One region of the Brachybacterium halotolerans subsp. kimchii genome, then DNA from elsewhere that is predicted to be linked to it. Evidence: riboswitches for the same ligand, from Rfam matches in the RefSeq annotation. Region 1 holds a riboswitch; each other region holds the start of a gene.
The links. A riboswitch is a leader RNA that binds a small molecule or an ion and turns the genes downstream of it on or off. The one in region 1 is predicted to bind thiamine pyrophosphate.
Positions count from the first base shown of each region.

Region 2: it holds a riboswitch for thiamine pyrophosphate, as region 1 does, so the genes downstream of both, thiC (phosphomethylpyrimidine synthase ThiC) here and Bra3105_RS13080 (TenA family protein) in region 1, are expected to answer to the same signal.
Region 3: it holds a riboswitch for thiamine pyrophosphate, as region 1 does, so the genes downstream of both, Bra3105_RS04405 (ECF transporter S component) here and Bra3105_RS13080 (TenA family protein) in region 1, are expected to answer to the same signal.

Region 1 covers NZ_CP086254.1:2,907,884-2,915,487, forward strand. Annotated here, with positions in the region: gene Bra3105_RS13060 (S10 family peptidase) at 1-1,114, opposite strand, end outside; gene Bra3105_RS13065 (VOC family protein) at 1,275-1,703, opposite strand; gene Bra3105_RS13070 (MGH1-like glycoside hydrolase domain-containing protein) at 2,011-4,011, opposite strand; gene tenA (thiaminase II) at 4,066-4,725, opposite strand; gene Bra3105_RS13080 (TenA family protein) at 4,722-5,411, opposite strand; TPP riboswitch at 5,402-5,496, opposite strand; gene Bra3105_RS13085 (SLC13 family permease) at 5,590-6,765, shown strand; gene Bra3105_RS13090 (YetF domain-containing protein) at 6,778-7,350, opposite strand; gene Bra3105_RS13095 (aconitate hydratase) at 7,396-7,604, opposite strand, start outside.
Region 2 covers NZ_CP086254.1:2,633,914-2,641,517, forward strand. Annotated here, with positions in the region: gene Bra3105_RS11870 (alpha/beta hydrolase fold domain-containing protein) at 1-198, opposite strand, end outside; gene Bra3105_RS11875 (MFS transporter) at 357-1,871, opposite strand; gene thiC (phosphomethylpyrimidine synthase ThiC) at 1,983-3,740, opposite strand; TPP riboswitch at 3,740-3,850, opposite strand; gene Bra3105_RS11885 (Ltp family lipoprotein) at 4,122-4,949, shown strand; gene Bra3105_RS11890 (GntR family transcriptional regulator) at 5,018-5,752, shown strand; gene Bra3105_RS11895 (ADP-ribosylglycohydrolase family protein) at 5,749-6,756, shown strand; gene Bra3105_RS11900 (purine-cytosine permease family protein) at 6,781-7,604, shown strand, end outside.
Region 3 covers NZ_CP086254.1:966,542-974,145, reverse strand. Annotated here, with positions in the region: gene Bra3105_RS04410 (ATP-binding cassette domain-containing protein) at 1-362, opposite strand, end outside; gene Bra3105_RS04405 (ECF transporter S component) at 359-1,063, opposite strand; TPP riboswitch at 1,139-1,245, opposite strand; gene Bra3105_RS04400 (hypothetical protein) at 1,526-2,104, opposite strand; gene Bra3105_RS04395 (M13 family metallopeptidase) at 2,112-4,265, opposite strand; gene Bra3105_RS04390 (hypothetical protein) at 4,356-5,198, opposite strand; gene Bra3105_RS04385 (ADP-ribosylglycohydrolase family protein) at 5,433-6,500, shown strand; gene Bra3105_RS04380 (glycosyltransferase) at 6,540-7,604, opposite strand, start outside.

The DNA.
Region 1 (7,604 bases):
CCATGGTTCCCGCGTTGAGGTTGCCGGCGGGGGCGCTGAAGCGTCCGTCGATGCGGCCGACGATCCGGCCCTCCTCCCGCAGCACCTCCGCGAGGTACGCCATGTGCTCCACGCGCAGATCCGCCCGCTCCACCCAGTCGGGGCCGACGCCGATGAGCGCCGCGATCTGCTCGGCGGCCTCGCGCTTCTCCTCGGGGTCCAGGCGGTGGCCCTGGGCGAGGAGCTGCGGGTACTCGGTCTCGGCGAAGGCCTCCGCCTCGTCCACGACCTCGAGCAGCGAGCGGCCTGGATGCTTGCCGTGCGCGTGGGCGATCGCCGCGTAGGTGGGGAGGTAGTGCAGGTACGGGGCGTCGTTGCCGGCGGGGAAGTCCTCGGCGAACACGATCGTGGAGAAGTCCAGGACCGGGGAGAGCAGGGCGATGCCTGCGGGGGCGACGTTGAAGCGATCCACGAGGCGGCCCGCGACCGCGCTCGCCCGGGTGGTGCCGTAGGACTCGCCGGCGAGGTGCACCGGGGAGAGCCAGCGCTCGTTGCGCGTCAGCCAGTCCATGATGAAGTCCGCCACGAGGTCGCGGTCGGCCGTGATCCCGTGGTGGCGGTCGGGCTTCGCGCCGGGCGCGGGCCGCGAGTAGCCGGTCGACATCGCATCGACGACCACCAGGTCGGCGTCCTTCAGGATCGTCTCGTGGTTGTCGAGGAGGCCGAACGGCGGAGGGGTGAGGGCGCCGGCGTCACCGGAGTCGACGCGCCGCGGGCCCAGCAGGCCCAGGTGCAGCCACACGGTCGAGGAGCCGGGGCCGCCGTTGAAGGCGAACACCACCGGACGCTGGTCGCCGCGGCCGGTGGCGACGTAGCTGACGGCGAACAGCTCCGCGTAGGCGGTGCCGCGCGCGTAGGCCTCGCCCTCGGGCTCCTCGGTGAGCACGTGGGTGCCGGCGGTCGCCGTATAGGTGAGGGAGGAGCCGTCGGGCAGCTCGAGCAGATGGGCGGTGGTCTCCAGGCGGTCCTCGGGCTTCGGGGCGCTGCCGCCGCCCTCGCCGAGCGCGCCGGCCGCGGCCCCTGCGGCAGCGGCCTCGGTCGCGGTGGTGTTCGAGGGGCTGTGGGACTCGGTCATGGAGATCCTCCGCTGCGTCGTGGGTGGCCTCCGTCGATCGTACGGAGGGCAGCGGCCCCTGTGCACGGCCGTTCCCCGAGCTGTGTCGACCTGAGGCGGGCGCAGGGATGTGGTGACCACCGGAGGCCGGGAGGGCGTCCGGACTCGTCGCTCCGCGCGCTCAGCGCCCGTAGCGTCCGGCGAAGCGCTCGATCGCCTCTGCGGTGATGGGGCTGAACACGCCCACGAGGTTCTGGTCAGGGTCACGGAGGAAGAACACCCTGTTGCCCCACGGCATCAGTGCCGGCGCGGCGACGAACTCCATGCCCAGTGCGGCCAGACGGGCGTACTCGGCGTCGACGTCGTCGACGAGGAACTCGAGGATCGTCGACCTGTTGGCGCCCGCCTCGGCAGACCCCGGTGCGAAGAGCGGCACCGTGGCGGTGCTGCCGAGCGCGACGGTCGCGGTCGGGGTGAGGATCTCCGCGAAGACCGGCGCGGGACGCACCGCGGTCGCGCCGGTGAGCTGCTCGTAGAAGTCGACCATCGCGTCGAGGTCGTCGGTGATGATGCGGATCGAGACCAAGGAGGTGGCGTGGGAAGTCGTCATGGTCGCGACCCTAGAACGGATAGAGGGCGGAATCTGTCCGGTAATCGTGAGTACGTGTGCGCGTCCGGCCCGACTGCTCGTGTGCTGGCCCTCGTGGAGGGGGGATCCAGCCGGTCAGGTCCTCGCCATCCGGCTGGGCATGGTTGAGCAGACGGTGCGTCGCTGCGTTGCGCAGCCCATCCTCGACGCGCTGTTCCACTACCGTGCGATCGAGCCCAGCACTTGTGCGCTGCGCGTGGTCGGATGGGTGTGGGCCCGAGCGGATAGTAGGGCGGTGCGCTCGCGGACCTGTCGCTCGACTCTCCGTTCAGAGCACGTCAAGCGCGCCCGCCACGGGCACGGCGCTCGCCGCGGCCCACGCCTGCGGGCGGCACGAGGCCGGATAGGGGAGAGGCGCGGAGACCTCGTCGGCGCTCTGCCCGCCGAACAGCTCGGGGAGGCGCTGGTCGAAGGAATCCGCGGCCCGCAGCAGGCCGCGAGCGAGGACGCGCGCTTCGTCCTCGAAGCCGGCGCGGAGCATGCCGCGCAGGATGTATCCGGTGTCGTGCGTCCACACGCTGCCGCCGTGGTAGCGCAGCGGTCCGTACCCGCCGTTGTCGGTGGAGAGGGTGCGGATGCCGAAGCCCGAGAACAGGGGCGGGTCCATGAGGCGGTCCACGACCAGGCGCTCCTGGTCCGCGTCCAGCAGGCCGGTCGCCAGCAGGTGCCCCATGTTCGAGGCGACGCCGTCGACCGGGCGCTCGGCGCCGTCGAGGGCGAGCGCGGGGTACCGGCCGCGCGCGTCCTCGCACCAGAAGCGCGCGTGGAACGCCTCGCGCAGGCGGGTCGCGAAGGTGCGCAGGCAATCGGGGAGATGCGCGGACGACGGTCCCGTCGAGCCGCCGCGCTCGAGCAGGTCGGCGGCGTGCCGAGCGGCGGCATAGGCGTAGCCCTGGACCTCGGCGAGGGCGATCGCGCCGCTCGCGAGGGAGCCGTCCGCGCGGCGGATCGAGTCGTCGGAGTCCTTCCAGCCCTGGTTCGCCAGACCGTGCCCGCTCTCGTAGATGTACTCCAGCAGACCGTCGCCGTCGGCATCGGCGTGCTCGAGGAGCCAGCGGGCGGCGGCCTCGAGGTGCGGGAGCAGATCGGTGAGCACCGTGGCGTCGAGGCCCGCGTCGAGCGCGTCGTGCAGGAGCTCGATCCACAGGGGCGTCGCGTCGATCGTGCCGAAGTAGACCGGCGGCAGATGGCTCTCAGCCATCTCCATGCCCTGCGCGCGGACCTCGTGGAGGATCTTGCCGGGCTGCTCGGCCGTGTCGGTGACGATGCGGGTGCCCTGCATGCTCGCGAGCGTGCGCAGGGTGCCCTCCGCGAGCGTGGTGTCGACGGGCAGGGCGAGCGAGGCGGCGATCAGCGAGTCGCGGCCGAAGAGCGTGAAGAACCACGGGGCGCCGGCTGCGGCGAAGCTGCGCGCCGGATCTCCCGGCACCTGCAGGCGCAGCGCGTCGAGGTCCGCGAGGGAGCGGGCCAGGAGGTCGCGGGCGGCCCGACGCTCGGGGTCCGCGTCCGGCGCGGCGGTGAGCGCGACGCTTCGGGGCTCGGCGGCCTCGAACGGGACGTCCGGGTCGGTGAGCGCGAGCTCCCAGTCCGCCTCGGCGGTGCCGCGCGCCGGTGCTTCGAGGACACATCGCCAGGTGACGACGGGTCCGTCGACGTCCGGGACGAGCGTGCCAGTGCCGGTGCTCGCGTGGAGCACCGCCTCGCCCCGCTCACCGATCCGCCACCGCGCCGCACCGTCCCGGATGCGGGCCACGGGGCGGGCGGGGGCCTGCGCGAGCATCAGGCGCGGGTCCTTGACCTGCGACATCGTCGCGCTGTCGGTGACGAGCCCGAGGCGCAGGGACAGGGTGCGCGGGCGGTCGTCGTCGTTGCGCAGGCGCAGCGTCTCGCGGATGCCGCGGCCGGACGCTGTGCGCGTGCGCTCGAGGACCACGAGCGGGTCGCCCGGCAGATCGGGTGCGGTGACGACCCAGCGGAACACGACCTCGTGTGCGCTGCGCATCTCGGCGGGAAGGGGCGAGAGAGTGGGGTGCCCCTCGTCCTCGTCCTCGTTCTCGGCCCGTTCCTCGACCTCGCAGGTCAGGTCGGAGACGACGCGGGCATCGCCGAGATATATGCCCTGCGCACCGGCGCCCGTGATCGTGCCGTCGGGCGCCGACCAGGCCTGCAGCGGAGCGCGCAGCACCACGGCGAGGTCGTGGAGGAAGGGCTGGTGGTTCTCGACCTGCCGCGGCGCGGACGGGCTCGGGGAGGACGCGTGCGTGCTCACCGCCTCATGCTTGCACGCACGGTCTTCGTGCGCTCGGCGAATGCACGCCCGCGGTCAGCCCAGCGCCTGCTGCCAGAACGCGGCCTCCATGCGGGTGGCCGTGCGGAAGATCCGCTCGAGCCGCGCCCGCCGGCGGGCGGGAAGGTCGCCGCCGGCGAGCTCGTCGAGCCGCTCGGCGGCCGCGGCGGCGCTCGCCTGGAACTCCTGCCCCGCGTACTCGGCGATCCACTCGCCGTAGGGATGCTCGGCGTCCTCGGCGAGGCGCGGCGCGAGCGCGGTCCCGATCTCCGCATAGCCGATCGCGCAGGGGGCGAGGGCGACCTGCAGGTCCAGGGCGTCCCCGGCCATGCCGGTGTCCAGGACGAAGCGCGTGTAGGCGACGGTGCCGGGCTTCTCGTCGGCCGTCTCGAGCACCTCGCGGTCGATGCCCCACGACGCCGTGAGCCGCACGTGCAGAGCGGTCTCGGTGACGATCGCGGTCAGGGAGTCCGCGGCGGAGCGGATGCCCTGGAGGCTGTCGGCCTTGTACGCGGCCAGGGCGTTGGCCCGCGCGAATTGGAGGAGGAACAGGTAGTCCTGGACCAGGTAGTCCTGGAAGGCGGCCAGGGGGAGCGTGCCCTCGCCCAGCCGCTGCACGAAGGAGTGATGGACATAGGCGTCCCAGTCCTCGACGGCGGCGGCCTTGAGCTGGTCGAACAGGACGGAGGTGCTCATGCCGTCGCCTCCTCGCCGTCGGACTCGAAGGCCGAGTCGAAGAAGTCGTTCTCGAGCTCGACGGTGCGCGCGAAGAAGGCGCGCACGCGCTCGGGGTCCTCGATCTCGGCGGCGTCGAGCTCGGCGCGCAGGAAGTCCACGAGGTCGCGGAAACCGGGACCGTCGTGCAGGGAGATCCACTCGGCGTGGACGAAGCTCTCGGGCAGAGGAGCGGGCGCCCGGCTCGCCCAGTCCAGGTAGAGCCATTCGGTGACCAGCAGGACCGCGAGGATCGCGGCGTGGTCGCGGGTCTCCGCTGCCTCGCGGAACACGTCGAGGAAGCCGTCGGTGGCCGCGGTGTTCGGGATCCGTGCGCGCTCCTCCTCGCTCACCCCGAGCGCGTCGAGCGCCCGCAGGAAGTACGTGTTCTCGTCGCCGGCGACCTCCCCGGCGAAGCGCGCGAAGCGCAGGCGGGCGGCGGGGGTGCGGGCGGTCGCCAGTGCGGCACCGATCAGCTGCAGGAAGGCATCGAGGAAGCGATGGTCCTGCACGAGGTAGCGGGCCATCACCTCGTCCGGGACGGACCCTGCGCGCAGCTCGCGCACGAAGCGGTGGCCGACGGCGCGCTCCCACGCCTGGGCGTGCTGGCGGCGCAGGGACGCCGTGAAGGCGGCGCCCTCGGTGGACGGACGTGGGGCAGGTGTCATGGCGGCAATCCCTCCGCGAGTACGAGCTCGATCAGGTTCAGCGGGTGTGTTCTCAGCCCTGGTCAGGGCACCCCGTGCACTGGCGAGCGTAGCGCCGCCGCGTGCATCGGACGAGGTCGTCCCGCGCCGTGGGAGCGGCGGGCCCTGTGGACGGGCCCCGCGGTCTACGCTTCGCAGCATGCTCGGACTCCTGCGCAGGCGCGCCGGTGCGCTCGCGATCGGGGCGCTGGTCCTGGCCGCCGTGCTGTGCGTCCTCGGCGGCGGGCTGCCTTCGCAGGATCTCGCGGCGCTGATGGCGCGGGTAGCGCCCGTGCTCGGATTCGTCCTCGCGATCGCGGTGCTCGCCGAGCTCGCGCGCGAGGCGGGACTTCTGGACGTGATCGCCCACGGCCTCACCGTCCTCGCGCGTGGGCGCACCGCCGTGCTGTGGTGCGCCGTGTGCGCGCTCGCCGTGGTGTGCACGGCCTTCTTCTCCCTGGACACGACGGCACTGATCATGACCCCGGTGGTCGTGCTCACGGCCCGGCGCGTCGACGTGCCCGCGGTGCCCTTCGCCCTGGCCACGGTATGGCTCGCGAACACGGCGTCACTGCTGCTGCCGGTCTCGAACCTCACGAATCTGCTGGCCAGGGATGCCCTGGGCGGAGGCACCGCGGCGTTCCTCGCCCGCAGCGCCGTGCCCACCCTGGTCGCGATCGTGGGGTCGGTGGCCCTGCTGGCGATCCTCCATCGCCGGGACCTGCGGGGGCGCTTCCGGACCTCGCCCGCCCCGCAGATCCGTGACCGCGTGCTGCTGAGGGTGAGCGGGTGCGTGGTCGTGGTGCTACTGCCCCTTCTCGTGGTGGTCCCGGCGGTGTGGATCCCGGCGGGCGCCGCCGCGCTCGTGCTGCTGCTCGCCTTCCTCGTGCGGCGCCGCGAGGCGATCGGAGTGCACCTGGTGCCCTGGCGTCCGCTCGCGATCGCCCTCGCCCTCTTCGTGCTGGTTGAGACCACGCACGTGCAGGGTGCGACGTCGTTCGTACTGCGTGCGGCCGACGGCGGCGCGGGGCCGATGGGGCTCCTGCGCACGGCCGGCGCCTCGGCGCTCGCGGCGAACGAGCTCGACAACCTCCCCGCGTTCCTCCTCCTCGAGCGCGCGGCGGCGGACGACCCCGCCTCCACCATGGCCCTGCTGATCGGTGTGGACGTGGGGCCCCTGATCACCCCGTGGGCGTCGTTGGCCACGCTCCTGTGGCATCAGCGGATGCGGGCGATGGGCGTGCGGATCCCCTGGGTGCGCTTCATGGCGCTGGGCGCGGTCGCGGTGGTGATCACGGTGCCCCTGGCGACGCTCGCGCTGGCCGTCCTGGAGTGAGCGGGCGGGACGTCAGACGGTCCCGGGGGCCGACAGCAGGCGCTCGGGGATCCGGTCGCGACCGACGACCTGGGACACGAGGTCGCGGTCGATCCGGCTGCCGCGACGGACGATGGTGAGCGTGCCCCGGACCTCGAGGATCACCAGCTCCACCTCGTCGAGGGCGAGCACGCCGCTCACGCGCAGACGATCCAGCAGCATGCCGCGCGTCAGCCTGCTGCGACGCAGGCCGGCCGCGATCGGCTCCCCGTCGACCATGACGACGACGGGACGCGTGCGCCGCAGGAGCAGGGGGACGCGGCGGAACCTGCCCGTGACGTACTCGAGGACCACCAGGGTGCTCAGCACGACGACCGCGCCGAGCATCGTCGGGGATTCGCCGAGGGTCGCGCGCGCGGTGATGCCGCCGACGACGGCGAGGACCACGAAGCTGCCGGCGCTGGGCCGGGCCATCAGGCGCGGGCCGATCACCTGCATGAGCAGGGAGAAGAAGCCGTACAGCACGATGGTCGAGGCGACGACGCCGAGGACTGCGCTGCCGCTGATCCCGACGTAGTCGCGCCAGATGAGGTCCCAGTCGATCATGGGGCCATTGTCGTTCCTCGGGACCCGCGCCTCACGACTCGGGACTCACGCCTCGCGCGCGGCGAGCGGGATCCGTCCGCCCGCGAGCACCATCTCCACCTGCCGCGGCGAGAGCCGATGGTGCACGGGGACCTCCCGGTCCCCGATCCGTGCGGTGAGGTCCGTGCCGGCCTCGAGCGCCGCGTGGATGCCGTCGATCTCGACGAGATCGCCCGTGGAGATCCTGTCGTGGTCCTCCGGGTCGTCGAACTCGA
Region 2 (7,604 bases), 270 kb from region 1:
GCGCTCGCGCGGATGCAGGACCTGCACCGGGAAGCCCGCGATCTCCCTCTCCTCGACCTCGAAGCGCTCGGGCACCTCGGGCGGCATCGGCACCGGATCCTTCGCGAGACCGGGATGCTGGGCGTCCCTCATCGCCTGGACGTGGGCGGGCTTGGCGGCGAGAGCGGCCTCGTAGGCCTCCTGGAGCGACACGGGCATGGCCCGATCCTTCGTCCGGGCGCGAGGCCTGTCAATCGGCGGTTGGCTGCTCGTGCCGGTGGACCGTCGCTCGTGGCGACGGATCATCGCTCGTGCCGGCGGATCTCCGCTCGCGGGAGCCGGATGAGTGTGGTCCCGAGCTCCGGGGATCACAGGGGTCAGGCCGCGACGCGCTCGAGGTCCTCGGCGTCCACGTCCTTGCCCGTCGGATCCCAGCGGTTGAGCACGAGCGAGATCGCGCCGAGCAGGGGTGCGCAGGCGACGATCCAGAACACGCCCGTGCCCAGCTGGGCGGTGAGGATCGGGAAGCCCAGCAGGGAGAGCACGGAGAAGGCCCGCAGGGTGCCCTGGTTGAAGCCGACGCCGATCCCGCGCAGGCGGGTGGGGTAGGAGAGGGTCGCGAAGTTCATGAGGTTCGCGCCGGGGCCACCGGCCTGGGCGAAGATGAACGCGGCGAGCATCGCGACGGCCACGAGCACGAGCGCGCTACTGGGCACGCCGATCGCGGCGAGGGTGAACAGGGCCGCAGCCTGGATCGTGAAGCCCACCAGCGTGACCCGGCGCGAGCCGAAGCGGCTGACCACGCTCATGCCGATGAGGCCGCCGGCCAGGCCGAAGCCCATGTTGATCACGAGCGAGGACACGATCGTGACCAGCGGGCCCTGGTGGAAGAGCGTCGCGATGATCAGCGGGGTGCCGTAGGCGACGGCGTTGTACCCGAAGGTCGAGAACACGGAGACGCACAGGGCGGCGATCGTGCGCTGGCGGAAGCGCGAGGAGAACAGCTCGAGGACGTTCGACAGCCGGGTGCGGGCGCTCGCGCGTTCGGTGCCGCTGGAGGCTTCGGCATCGAGCTCGGCGGTGATCCCGTAGTGGCTGGAGAGCACGTCGACCGCGCCGCGCAGGTCGCCCTGGTCGGCGAGCCACTGCGGGGACTCGGCCATGAAGCGTCGGCGCACCAGCAGCACGATCACGGCGGGCACGGCGCCGAAGCCGACGACGATCCGCCAGAGGTGGTCCTGCTGGGTGGCGGGCAGCAGCCAGAAGCACAGGAGCACGATGAGGTACCCGGTGCCGGTCGCGAAGTACCAGGCGGGGGACCACGCGTTGACGCGCTGAGAGCGGTTGCCTTTGCCGCGCAGCCGGGAGAACTCCGCGAGGAAGGCCATGGCGACAGGGATGTCGAGGCCGACGCCGATGCCCATGACGAACCGGAATCCGATGAGGGACCAGACCTCCGGTGCCAGCGCGCTGCCGAGCGCCGCGACGACGAAGAAGACCATGTCCGCCATGAACAGCCGGTACCTGCCGAAGCGATCCACAAGGTACCCGCCGGCCAGGGCCCCGACCACCGCGCCGACCATGATCGAGGCGTTGACCAGGCCCGTCATGAACCCGTCGAGTCCGAACTGCTCCTTGATGGCGGGCAGCCCGAAGGCGATCGAGGAGAAGTCGTAGGCGTCCATGAAGATCCCGCCGAGGGCCAGCAGGATCACCGCGGTCGCCTTCGGGTCGCGCGATCCGAGCGCGGACAGGATCCTGCTGACGTCGGCGGCGGAGGAGACGCGCAGGGGCACGTTCGCGTCGGGGCCGGCAGCGGTGCCAGAGCCGGGAGCGGGGCGCGCGGAGCTGTTTTCGAGCGCGTTGGAGGAGGGGTCCATCGTCGGGGGCATGGGAATGATTGTGGAGGTCGCCGGCCGGTGCGCGTCGGCGTGTGTCGGAATGTGTCGGGTGTGCGGCGAGCGTCCACCAACGTTCAGAAGGGGTCCTCGGGTCATGGGAGCTTATTCACCCACCGGCACCCCGACCCCCGGCTCCGGCAGGTACACCGTCCCGCCGCGCTCGCGGAACTCCCGGGACTTCTCCGCCATGCCCGCCGCCGCGATCTCCTGCTGGGCGGCCTCGTCGCCGAACTCGTCGCGGATGTCCTGCGAGATCTTCATGGAGCAGAACTTCGGCCCGCACATCGAGCAGAAGTGCGCGGTCTTCGCGGGCTCGGCCGGCAGGGTCTCGTCGTGGTACTCCTCGGCGAGCTGCGGGTCCAGGGACAGCCCGAACTGATCACGCCAGCGGAACTCGAAGCGCGCCTTCGACAGGGCGTCGTCCCGCTGGCGGGCGCCCGGGTGGCCCTTGGCGACGTCAGCCGCATGGGCGGCGATCTTGTAGGTGATCACGCCCGTCTTCACGTCGTCGCGATCGGGCAGCCCCAGGTGCTCCTTCGGGGTGACGTAGCAGAGCATCGCGGTGCCGTAGCGGGCGATCTCCGTCGCCCCGATCGCCGAGGTGATGTGGTCGTACGCAGGGGCGACGTCCGTGACCAGCGGGCCGAGCGTGTAGAACGGCGCCCCGTGGCACAGCTCCTGCTGGCGCTCCACGTTCTCGCGCACCAGGTGCAGCGGCACATGGCCCGGGCCCTCGACCATGACCTGCACGTCGTGCTCCCAGGCGCGCTCGGTGAGCTCGGCGAGGGTGTCGAGCTCGGCGAACTGGGCGGCGTCGTTGGCGTCCGCGAGGGATCCGGGCCTCAGGCCGTCGCCGAGCGAGAAGGCGACGTCGTAGCGGGCGAAGATCTCGCAGAGCTCGTCGAAGTGCTCGTAGAGGAAGTTCTCGCGGTGGCGCGCGAGGCACCAGCCGGCCAGGATCGAGCCGCCGCGCGAGACGATGCCCGTCACCCGGTTCGCCGTCAGCGGCACGTACCGCAGCAGCACGCCCGCGTGGATCGTCATGTAGTCCACGCCCTGCTCGGCCTGCTCGATCACCGTGTCCCGGAAGATCTCCCAGGTCAGGGCGTTCGCGTCGCCGTTCACCTTCTCGAGCGCCTGGTAGATCGGCACGGTGCCGATGGGCACGGGCGCGTTGCGCAGGATCCATTCGCGCGTGGTGTGGATGTCATCGCCCGTGGACAGGTCCATGACGGTGTCCGCGCCCCAGCGGGTGGCCCACCCGAGCTTGGAGACCTCCTCGGCGATCGACGAGGTGACCGCCGAGTTCCCGATGTTCGCGTTGATCTTCACCAGGAAGCGCCGGCCGATGATCATCGGTTCGGCCTCGGGGTGGTTCACGTTGGCGGGGATGATCGCCCGGCCTGCGGCGAGCTCCTCGCGCACCACCTCGACGTCGCAGTCCTCCCGCAGTGCCACGAAGCGCATCTCGGGGGTGATCTCGCCCCGACGGGCGTAGTGCATCTGCGTGACCCGTCGGCCCTCGAGCGAGCGCACCGGGGAACGACGCGCACCGCGCCATTCGGCGCTCGCCTCGCCGCGGCGCACGGCCCCGCGGCCGTCATCGGCCAGGTCGCGGGCGCGGCCCGTGTACTCCTCGACATCGCCTCGATCGCGGATCCAGCTCTCGCGCAGCGGCGGCAGCCCCTCCTCGGGCTCACTGCCCGGACCGGCGGTCCGGTAGACCTCGAGCGGCGGGTTCGGCGCCCCGGTGGGGGAGTCGTCCTGGGAGATCCTCGTGATCGGCACGCGGATGTCGTGCGCAGGGTCCTCGAGGTGGCCGAGGGCGTGGGTGGGGTAGTTCTCGGGGCGTGCAGACATGCAGTCGCTCTCCTTCTTCCTTCGCCGGCATGACCCGGAGCAGGTTCGGTCGGTACTCGGACAGCGTCAGTCCGATCTCAGCCCGTTGCGACGGGCACCCGAGGGATCGGCGACGACCGTAGCACGGAGGACGTGCGGTCACGGCTGGCGGTCCGCGCCCGGCAGCGGTCGCGGACGTGGACGCGGGCCTCGAACCCGGCCTGACGGCGTGGGGACCCGTCCGCCGCGGCGTCGGGCCGCGAGACGTCGGGTCGGCCGTCCGAGATGTCCGTAGAGTTCTCCCCGGCGCCCTCCCTGCCGTCCCTCCTCCGCGCACGCTGCCGGGTTCGCGAACCCTCGCGACGGCGGCCCGCGCACGCCTCCTTCCGAACGGAACGACAGATGACCAGCTCCACCCCTTCCCCCGAGAACAACGGCTCCGCGAACTCCGGGTTCCCCGACGCCGGGTCCGCGCATGGCGCCTACGGCTCCGCCGGCGACCCCTATGGTTCGGCGAGCGGCCCCTATGGTTCGGCGAACGCCGCCTACGGATCCCCGGCCCCCGCTCCGGAGTACGCGGACTCCTCGCAGGCCCCGCAGTTCTCCGCGTCCCCGCAGACGCCGGGCCAGGGCCAGGAACCGCCGAAGAAGTCCAAGGCGCTGTGGTGGGTGCTGGGCGGCTGCGGGTGCCTCGCGCTGCTCGCGATCGCGGCCGTCATCATCGTGATCGTGGTGCTCGTGAACAACGCGGACGTCACCGATGAGCCCGCTCCGACCACGGTCTCCGCGTCCTCGTCCGACGGCGACGCGTCGGACGAGCCCAGCGACTCCGCCACGCCGTCCGACCACACCGTCGACGCGACCCCGAACGATGACTCGTCGGCAGATGCCGACGACTCCGGCGACTCCGCTGCCGACGGCACGGACGTCGACCCCGACGACAAGGACGGCGCGCTCGCCGACGCGAAGACCCAGTCGGACATCCTCTACTCGTCGAAGAAGGGCATCCGCGACACGCTCGTCTTCGAGGGCTACAGCGACGAGACCGCCACCTACGCGGTCGACCACCTGGACGCCGATTGGAACAAGAACGCGCTGGAGAAGGCCAAGCTCTACGAGGAGACCGGGGGCATGTCCGACGACGAGATCCATGAGCAGCTCACCTCCGAGTACGGCGAGCAGTTCACGAAGGAGCAGGCGGACTACGCCATCAAGCACCTGCACGACTGAGCGGTCAGCTGGGCGCTGGGGCGGACGCCCCTGGTGCTCCGGGGTGCACATGGTGTACATGTAGCTACATGTATACACAGGTTGCGCGGAGCAAGCGTCAGTCGATCGTCGACACGCTCGCCGGACGCATTCGCGCAGGGGAGTACGAGCCCGGAGCGAAGCTCGAGGGCGAGCACCGCCTCGCCGAGGAGTTCGGGGTCTCCCGCAGCACCATCCGCCAGGCACTGAGCGAGCTGCAGCACCAGCGACTGATCGCCACGGAGACCGGGCGCGGCTCTTTCGTCATCTTCGACGGCCACCAGCTGGATCAGGACCGCGGATGGACGCAGTCCATGGCTGCCGCCGGCAGCGATGTGAGCGCCGAGATCCTTGCCATCGAGGCCGTGGAACGGTCCGAGGTGCCCCTCTTGCCCGCCGACGTCGCCCTCAGCAGGGCCGTCGCGGTGCGCCGTGTGCGCAGTCTGCGGATCGCCGACGGGCAGGAGGTCCCGGTCTCCTTCGAGTGCGCCACGGTCCCCGCCGTCGGGATGCTCGCGGATCTCCCCACAGCGGGTCTCGTCGAGGGTTCCCTCGCCTCCTCCCTCCAGGCGGCGGGCTTCGTCCCCGTGCAGGGGATCCAGCGGGCCGACGTCCGGCTCCTCGACGAGCGGGAGGCACGGATCCTGCGCCGCGACGCCGGTGAGGCCTTCCTCCGAACTGCCCGCACCTCGTTCGACGCCGACGGGCGGTTCGTCGAGCACGTCGTCTCCCTCTTGGACCCCCGGCACTTCACGCTCGCCCTGAGCTTCGGCGGTGAACGATGAGCGCGGCCGGACACCCGACGACGGTTCTCGACCGTGCGCACGGCGCACTGCTCGGCCTCGCGATCGGTGACGCCCTGGGGATGCCCACCCAGTCACTCTCGCGCGAGCAGATCAGCGACCGCTACGGACGGATCGACGGCTTCGTCGCCGGGGCGCCCGATCAACCCATCGCCCCCGGGATGCCCGCGGGCTCCATCACCGATGACACCGAGCAGGCGCTGATCCTTGCGCGGCTCGCGATCGACGGGGGAGGCCGCGTGGACGAACACGACTTCGCCGAGGCGCTGATCTCCTGGGAGCAGGACATGATCGCGCGCGGCTCCCTCGACCTGCTCGGCCCCTCCACACGCGCAGCGCTCGCGAAGTTGCAGGCAGGCGTGCCTGTCGAGGAGACCGGCCGCTATGGCACCACGAACGGTGCGGCGATGCGCATCGCGCCCGTGGGCATCGCCCACGCTCCGGGGGAGGGTCTGATGGACGCCGTCGTCCAGGCCAGCAGGGTCACCCACAACACCGGCTTGGGGATCTCCGGCGCTGCAGCGATCGCCGCCGCGGTGTCGGCGGGCGTGGACGGCGCTGACGTCGACCAGGCCCTCGAGGCCGCGAGGACGGCCGCGGCCGACGGCGCGACGCGCGGGAACTGGATTGCGGGTGGCTCTATCGCGCAGCGGTTCGGCGCCTTCCGCGGCCCTGTTCGCGGGATGGGTCGCGAGGTCGCAGACGACTTCCTCTACGAGGTGGTCGGCACGTCCGTGCAGTCCCAGGAATCGGTGGTCTCCGCGCTCCTGCTCGTCGAACGGGGGGACGAGGATCCCTTCGGTGCCCTCTGCGCCGCGGCCTCCCTCGGCGGTGACACCGACACCGTTGCCGCCATGGCCGGCGCGGTGCTCGGCGCAGTGCACGGAGCCGACGCGTTCCCCGCCTCTGCCGTTCAGAACGTCCAACAGGTCAACGACCTCGACCTCATGCTCCTCGCACGGCGACTCCTCGCCCTGCGCTCCTGATACCTCGTCCCTAAGGTGCCGATGATGCCCACCGAGATTCCCGACCCCGTGACCGCCCCGCCCTCGTACTCCGCTGATGTCCCTCACACGGGCACGCTCCCGGCAGAGGATGGCGTCCCCGGAGCCCTCGAGCAGCGGGGGATCGAGCCAGTCCCGAAGGGGGAGCGGCACGGCAATCCCCTGGAGCTGTTCTGGGTGTGGTTCGCCGCCAACATCTCGGTGCTGGGACTGCCGCTGGGCGTCAGCCTCATCGCCCTCGGGCTCTCCGTCTGGCAATCGGTACTCGTCGCTGTGATCGGCGCGTTCGGCTCTTTCGCCGTCGTCGGGCTGATCTCGATCGCGGGCCGCCGCGGTGGTGCCCCCAGCCTCACGCTGTCCCGGGCAGTCTTCGGAACGCGCGGGAACGCAGGACCCACCTTGGTCGCGCTGCTCTCCCGCCTGGGCTGGGAGACGGTCAACACCTCGACGGCCGCGCTCGCCGTGGTCACCATCGCGTCGCTGGTCCTGGGCACCGGCGCCGATGCGAAGTCCGCCCCGTTGGTCGCCGTCGTCGGGGTCGTCCTGTTCGTCGGCTTCACCGTGTCCGTCTCCGGCATGGGGCACGCGATCATCCTGGTCGTCCAGAAGTGGTCCACTTGGATCTTCGGCGCGGTGAACCTGGTGATCCTCGCCTTCCTCGTGTTCCGGATCGACTGGGCGCAGGTGGCTCAGGCGCCGAACGGCACCACTGCCGCGGTGCTCACGGGCATCGGGACGATCGCTGCGGGCACCGGCATCGGCTGGGCGAACTCCGGGGCCGACATGGCCCGCTACCAGGCGCCCTCCGTCCGTGCGCTGTCGCTCGTGGC
Region 3 (7,604 bases), 1.9 Mb from region 1:
CCGCCGATCAGGGCGTGCAGCGGCTGCTGCAGGAGCAGTCCGCGCTCGCCCGGCCGGGTGGGGCCGGTGGCATCACCCGCGAGGTCGCCCGTGCTGGTGTCGAGCAGGCCCGTGAGGGCCCGGAGCACCGTCGACTTGCCGCCGCCGCTGGGCCCCGTGAGCAGCACGCGCTGGCCGGCCGGGATGTGCAGGGTGAGGTCGTCGATCGTCGGGTGGGAGCGGGTCGACGGGGTCCAGGTGACGGCCTCGAGAGCGAGCGGCACGGCGGCGTCGGACGCGGGACCCGTTCCGTCGGGAGCCGCGTCGCCGCGTGCCACGTCGGATCCGGAGCCCGTCCCGAGCACCGTCGGCCCCGCGCTCATGCGCGCGACCGCCGTCCCCACTGGCGCCCTGCCGGGAAGGCGCTCAGGGCGCCGGTCGCACCGAGGGCGCGAACGATCAGCCACCCCAGCACCCCGCACAGCAGCGCGCCGGAGACGATGAAGAAGCCCAGCAGCGCCCAGGCTGAGGCCCAGGACCACTCGGGGTAGTAGGAGAAGCGCTCGTACACCCATTCCAGGATTCCCGAGAGTGCGCCGCCGGCGATCGCCACGGGCAGGGTGAAGCGGCGGTAGGCGGTGACGAGGAACGCGATCTCGACGCCTCCGCCCTGCAGCAGGCCGCTGACCACGGTGCCGATGCCCCACTGCCCGCCGAGGACCATCTCGAGGACGGCGGCGATGACCTCCGCCAGCACGGCGGCGCCGGGACGGCGCACGATGAGCATCGCCACCAGCGCAGGCAGGAACCACACGCCCGCGAGCAGCCCCACCGACGGGGGCAGGACGGCCTGCAGCGGGGTGAAGAGCGTGTACACCTGGCCCCAGGCGAGGAACACGAAGGCGAAGACGACGCCGATCGCGACCGTCAGCACGAGGTCCACGGTGCGGTAGGCCGGCAGCGGCCGACGTGCGAGGGCGCCGCTCGCCGGTGCTGGTGCCGGTGTCGGTGTCGGGGACGCGCCGGTCGCCGCGGTCTTCTCGGCGCGCGCGGACGAGGCGGCGGGGGTGGAACTGGTCGACATCTGGTTCTCCTTCCGATGCGGAAGGGGCCGCGAGGCCCGTCGGCCCCGGATGCAGTCATCCGGCGCGGCGGACATCGCAGAAGAATCCCGACTCCCTACGCCGGTCTGAACCGGATCAGGTTCGAGGGTCTGCGCTCTGTGCGCACTCTCAGCACCTCTGCGGTGCTCCCCTGTCTGTGGATGTCAACGTCGATGATATCGCGCAGGGCGGTCGGTGCACCCTCGGAATGTGCGCCAGATCGCCAGGGTCGGCCGACGCCCGACGGCTCGTGCGAGGCGACGGGATCCGACGGTCCCGTCCCGACCGGTTCCCGAACGGGCGAACGGGCGAAGGGGCGAACGAGAGCGAGAAGTACGAAACGGTTGCCAAGAGCGCTCTTGGCAACCGTTTCGTACTTCTCGCGACGCAGACGGGGCGCGGATGGGCCGAAGAGCGGTCGGCGGGGCTTCAGCGCGCGCGGATCAGCGGCGGGCGCGGATGGCCTGGTCGATCGCCTCGGCGGCGGCGCGGGGATCGTCGGGGGAGAGCAGGAAGTGGGTGCCCTCGCGGCCGATGATCTCCACGAGCGTCCCGGGGCGCGAGACCATCAGGCGGTACGAGGACCGCTGCTCGCCGGTGGTGAAGACCTTGCGGCCGGGCAGCGCCTCGATGCTCCCGCTCTCGGGCGAGATCACGCGCCCGCGGCGCCAGCCGAGCCCGCCCACCGTCGCGCCGAGCGATTCGCCCGGGATGCGGCGCAGCTGCACGGTGCGGAAGTCGGCGACGGGCCAGGCGGGGCGCGGCAGGAAGCCTCCGAGGCTCACGGTCACCCCGTCGCCCTCGACCACGAACCGGGTGGACAGCCGCATCCACGACCAGAAGGCGTACACGAGCACGGCCAGGGCGAGCACCAGGCCCAGCACGACCGTCTCGCCCCGCGCCCAGGCGAGCGCATACCCGGCGATGCCGACGCCGATCACGACGCTCATGCCGATGCGGGTCCAGCCCACCGCGCCGGGCGTCGTCCGCCCCACGTGGAAGGGTGCCTCGGGCCTGCTCACGCCGTCCTCACCAGATGCTCACGCGGTCTTCGGGCGCGCGGTACATCGCATCGTCCTCACGCACGTCGAAGGCCGCGTGGAAGGCGTCGAGGTTGCTCGCGATCGCATTGCAGCGGAACTCGGCGGGGGAGTGCGGGTCGATCGCCAGCATGCGCGCCGCATCCTGCGCGCGGGACTTCGCGCGCCACACCGTGGCCCAGGACCAGAACACGCGCTGCAGTCCGCTCATGTCGTCCAGGCGCGGCGGGTTCCCGCCGGAGCGCGCGATGTAGGCCTTGATCGCGATGGTGAGCCCGCCCAGGTCGCCGATGTTCTCGCCGATCGTGAGACTGCCGTTGACATGGGGCAGCTCGCCGCCGCCGTCGGTCGCGCCGCTCGCGGCGGTCGCATCGTCCGCATCGTCCGCACCGGTCGCGTCAGACGCCTTCGCCTCAGCCTCCACCTGCTCGCGCAGCACGCGCGGGGTGAGGGCGTCGAACTGGTCGATGAGCGCACGGGTGCGCTGCTCGAAGGCCTCGCGGTCCTCGTCGGTCCACCAGGAGCGCAGGTTCCCCTCGCCGTCGTACTTCGAGCCCTGGTCGTCGAAGCCGTGCCCGATCTCGTGGCCGATCACGGCGCCGATGCCTCCGAAGTTCACGGCGTCCTCGGCCTCGGCGTCGAAGAACGGCGGCTCGAGGATCGCGGCGGGGAAGACGATCTCGTTCGCGCCCGGGTTGTAGTAGGCGTTGACGGTCTGCGGGGTCATGTGCCACTCGTCGCGGTCGACGGGCCCGTCGAGCTTCGCGAAGTCGTGGGCAGCATCGTGCATGCGGGCGGCGCGGACCGAGGCGACGAGGTCGTCGGGGTCGAGCTCGAGGCCCTCGTAGGTGCGCCACACGTCGGGGTAGGCGATCTTCGGGGTGAACAGCTCGAGCTTGGCGAGGGCCTTCTCGCGGGTGCCCGGCGTCATCCACGCGAGCGTCGAGATCGACTCGCGGTAGGCGTCCAGCAGCGCGCCGACCAGCTCCTGCATGCGCGCCTTGTGGTCCGGCGGGAAGTGCCGGGCGACGTAGTCCTGCCCGATCGCGAAGCCTACGGCCCCCTCGACCAGCGAGATGCCGCGCTTCCAGCGCTCGCGCAGCTGCTCGGCGCCGGAGAGGGTGCGTCCGGAGAAGTCGAAGTCCTCCTCGACGAAGGCGGAGGAGAGGTACGGGGCGAAGGCGCCGACGGTGTGCAGGGCGGCCCAGGTGCGCAGCACGGCGAGGTCCTCGGCCGCGAGCAGCGGGGCGACGGCCTCGACGAACTCGGGCTGGCTCACGCAGACCACGTCGAAGGCGCCGGCGGGCGCGCCCGTGCCCTCGACGTACGCGTCCCAGGGGAACGTGGGGGCGAGGGAGTCCCGCTGCGCGGCGTCCATCGGGTTGTTCGACTTCTCGCTGTCGCGCAGGCGCACCCGGTCCACGTGGTACGCCGCGAGCCGCGTCTCGAAGTCCATGACCGCGCCGGCCAGGTCGTCCGCGTCCCCGGCGACGAGTCCCTCGCGGCCGGGCAGGGACGCGAGGTCGGCGAGGCGCGCGAGATGGCCGACGTAGGCCTCGCGGATCGGTGCGTAGCTGTCCTCGCGGTAGTAGGACTCGTCGGGCAGGCCCAGCCCGCCCTGGTGCAGCTTGATCTGGTAGCGGGAGGAGTCGTCGTCATCGGTCCACACGTAGGCGTGCAGGGCGCTGGTGCCGGCCACGGGGGAGGCGAGCAGGCGCACCAGATCCGCGAGCGAGTCCGTGGAGGCGACCTCGTCGAGCAGCGGGACCAGTGGGGCGGCGCCGGCGGCCTCGACCGCGTCCTCGTCCATGAATAGCCGGTAGAGCAGGCCCGCGCGTCCACGATCCGTCTCCGGGGCGTCGCCGGATGCGAGCGCCGCGGCGAGCTCGGGATCCTCGGCGGCCTCCTCGACGATGGCGCGCACGCGCTCCTCCGCGAGGTCCCGCAGGCGTCGGAACTCCCCGTCGGACGCACGATCGGCGGGGATCTCGTGCTCCGCGAGCCAGGTGCCGTTGACGTGCCCGAACAGGTCGTCCTGCACGCGGATCGAGTCCGAGACGCCGCTGCGGTCCAGGCCCGAGCGGATCTCGGATCCGGCCGGTGCTGCGATCGGGGCGCTGTCGGAGGGGACGGCATCGGTCATGGTGACTCCTTCGTCGAAGAGGGTGGCATTGGGCGGTCGGTCCGTCGGCGGACGCGCTCCGCGCGCCGACAGCCGCCCGGATCGCGGGGATCAGAGGGTGGACAGTCCCAGCAGCGCGAGCGCGGCGGTGAGCACGCCGATCCCGAAGGGCGCGTACGCCCACAGGGTGTGCGGGCGCTCCCCCGGGCTGCGGCGCTGCAGGATCAGGGTGGACAATCCCGTCGCGATCGACAGCACGATGGTGCCGATCGTGAGCACAGGGGAGAGCACGATCAGCACGGTCGCGCCGATCTGGAAGAGGGCGGTGCCCACGACGTCCAGGACGCGCAGCACCATCGAGCGGGGCACGCTCACCTTCTCGGTGAGGAAGGTGCCGACGGCCTCGGTCGCCCACGCGGAGGGGGCGGCGATCCGGCGCCGCGCGCTCACCGTCTGCGCGGTGGCCAGGACGATCCAGACCAGCGCCGTGCCGAGCCCGAGCCAGATGCCCATGGGGCCGACGGCCTCCGAGGGCCAGAGCAGGCCCGCGAAGAGCACCGCGGCCAGGCGCAGCACCTCCTCGACGCTCGAGCGCACCGCCATCGGTCCGGGGTTGACGGCGAGGCGCCTCTGGACCTTCGAGACGAACATGCTGGTGACCACGACGACCACGAGCTGCAGGGCGCCGAGGGCGATGCCGAGCACGAGGGGCAGCGGGGTCGAGGGCGTCGCGGGCAGGCAGACGAGCACGAGGACGACGGCGACCGCGGGGATCACGAGCGAGACGATCGACAGTCCGCGCACGAGCGCGCTGACGATCTCCGCGCCCGTGGGCGGATGGTCGTGCCCGGTGTGGTCGTGGGGGTCCGAGCCGTGCGGGTCGCTGCTGCAGGAGGCGGCCTCGCCGGGGACCTCGGGATCCGCGGCGGAGGACGGGGAGGACGAGGTGGTCATGGAGCTCCTTCGAAGTCGCTCCACTGTATCGGCCGTGCCTGGTGCTCCGCTGGTGGCAGGGCCCTCGAGGAGGCGGGCGGAACACAGGGCGTCGGCGCGGATGCGCTGGTGCGCGACGTGTCCGGGCCGCCGATCGTCACGTCCGTGTGAGGTTCTCCCCACCGGGGGCCATGTGCGTCCGGGGACCGGACATTCTCCCGGACATGGCCCATGGTCGTGTGGAAACATGTCCTCGTGACCCGCGACCAGCCCTGCGACGACGCCCGGACCTCGGACGGCGACGTCCTCGAGCGCGCCATCGGCGCGGTGGTCGCGGCGGCCGCGGGCGACGCCCTGGGCGCACCGTACGAGTTCCAGGGCCCCATCGCCCCGAGCGAGGACGTGGGCATGATCGGCGGCGGCGTCCTGGAGTGGGGCGAGGCGGAGTGGACCGACGACACCTCGATGGCGATCGTCGTCCTCGAGGCGGCGGCCGCGACCCCCGGCACCCACGACCTGCGCACCGCCTCCGCCCTCGATCAGATCGCGCGCGAGTGGTACGCGTGGTCGATGGGCACCCCGGACATCGGCGCCCTGACCTCGACCGTCATGCGCCGTGCGGCCGACGTGGCCCGCGGGGCCGGGCACTCCATGCCCCATGCGAGCGACCTCCAGCAAGCCGCCGAGGACGCGCACCGCGACCTCCCGCGGGTCGCGGGCAACGCCGCGCTCATGCGCTCCCACGCGAGCGTGCTGCCCTATCTCTTCTCCTCCGACGAGGACACCGAGGACGCGATCCGCACGATCTGCCGCCTCACCCATGTCCACCCCGACGCGGTCGAGGCCTGCGTGCTGTGGGGGTTCGCGGTGCGCCACGCGATCCTGAGCGGCGAGATCGACGTGCGCGTGGCCCTGGACCATCTCCCGGAGGACCGCCGCGAGCTCTGGCGGGAGCGCATCGAGGAGGCCGAGTCGGCGCGCCCTGTCGACTTCCCGCGCAACGGCTGGGTGGTCGCCGCGTTCCAGGGGGCGTGGTCGGCGGTGCACAGCGTGCTGCCCCTGCCCGAGGACCGCTTCGCCCGCCGTGCGGCCCTCGTGGATGCGCTCTCCTCGGCGGTCCGTGCGGGCTACGACACCGACACCGTCGCATGCATCACCGGTGCGCTGGTGGGCGCCGCGCTCGGCCCCAAGGCCGTGCCGCCGGAGTGGCGGCGCGAGATGTTCGGCTGGCCCGGCTACGAGGTCGCCGAGCTCGAGAGCCTCGTCGAGCGCGTGGTCGCCCCGGCCGAGCAGCGCCGCTGCCCGTCCGACGCCGCCGGCTGAGGTGTGAAGGCCGAGGGCTGAGAGCCGAGGGCTGAGAGGTCAGTCCCTCTCGGAGGTGATCCGCAGGCCGGTGCGCAGCGGCACGTCCTGCAGCTGGCCTCCCACGTGCCGCACGCGCACCCCGCCCGGCACGCCCTCGAGGTCGCCGATCACCGTGAGCTGGGTGCGGTAGGCGCGCAGCGCCGCGGCCAGGGCGGAGGCCGAGGCCGGCTGGTCGCGGAAGGCGAAGGGCTCTCCGTCGGCCGCGGCCTCGGGGTCGGGCTCGCTCGCGACCTCCACGAACGGCACGCCCTGCGCGCGCGCTGCCCCGGCCGTCGCCTCGTGCGCGCGCAGATGGTCGGGGTGCCCGTAGGTGCCCTGGTCGTCGTAGCCGAGGACCACGTCGGGCCGCACGTGCGCGATGAGCGCGGAGAGGTCGGCGGTCTCCTGGTCGAGATCCTGATGGGTGAAGCTCGTCGGGCCCGCGGTCTCCGACGGACCGGCGACGCCCTCGCGCACCCAGCGCATGCCCGAGTCGCGGTAGCGCCGGGGCGCGGCGCCCTCGGCCAGGGCGGGGGCCTCGCCGAGCATGTGGTGCTCGTCGACGCCCAGCGCTCCGAGGGCGCGGCGCACCTCCAGCGCGCGGACCTCCTCGAGGGGGCGGTCGTCGTCCTCGGGAATCGCGCCGGGGACGATCTCGCCCTCCTCGCCGCGGGTCGCGGTGACGACCACGACGCGGGTGCCGCGCGCGGAGAGGTCGGCCAGCAGCGCACCGGTGGCGAGCGATTCGTCGTCGGGGTGGGCGTGCACGGCCAGCACGGTGCCGGCGGTGCGCACCAGGTGCCAGGGGTCCGACGGGCCGTGGGCGGCTCCGCCGTGGACGACGGCCCGGTAGATCCGCTCGAGATGATGGGCGCACGCCTGCCAGGTGCGGGTCTCGGCGAAGGCGCGCACGGCGCGCGAGGCCTCCTGGAAGGCCTCCTCCTCGCCGATGAGGGACTCGACGGCCTCCGCCCAGACGTCCGGGTCGCGGCCGGCGATCAGGCGGCTGCCGGGGCCCACGGCCTCCTGCACGCCGCCCGCGCGGTCCCAGGCGACCACCGGGGTGCCGCTGGACTGCGCCTC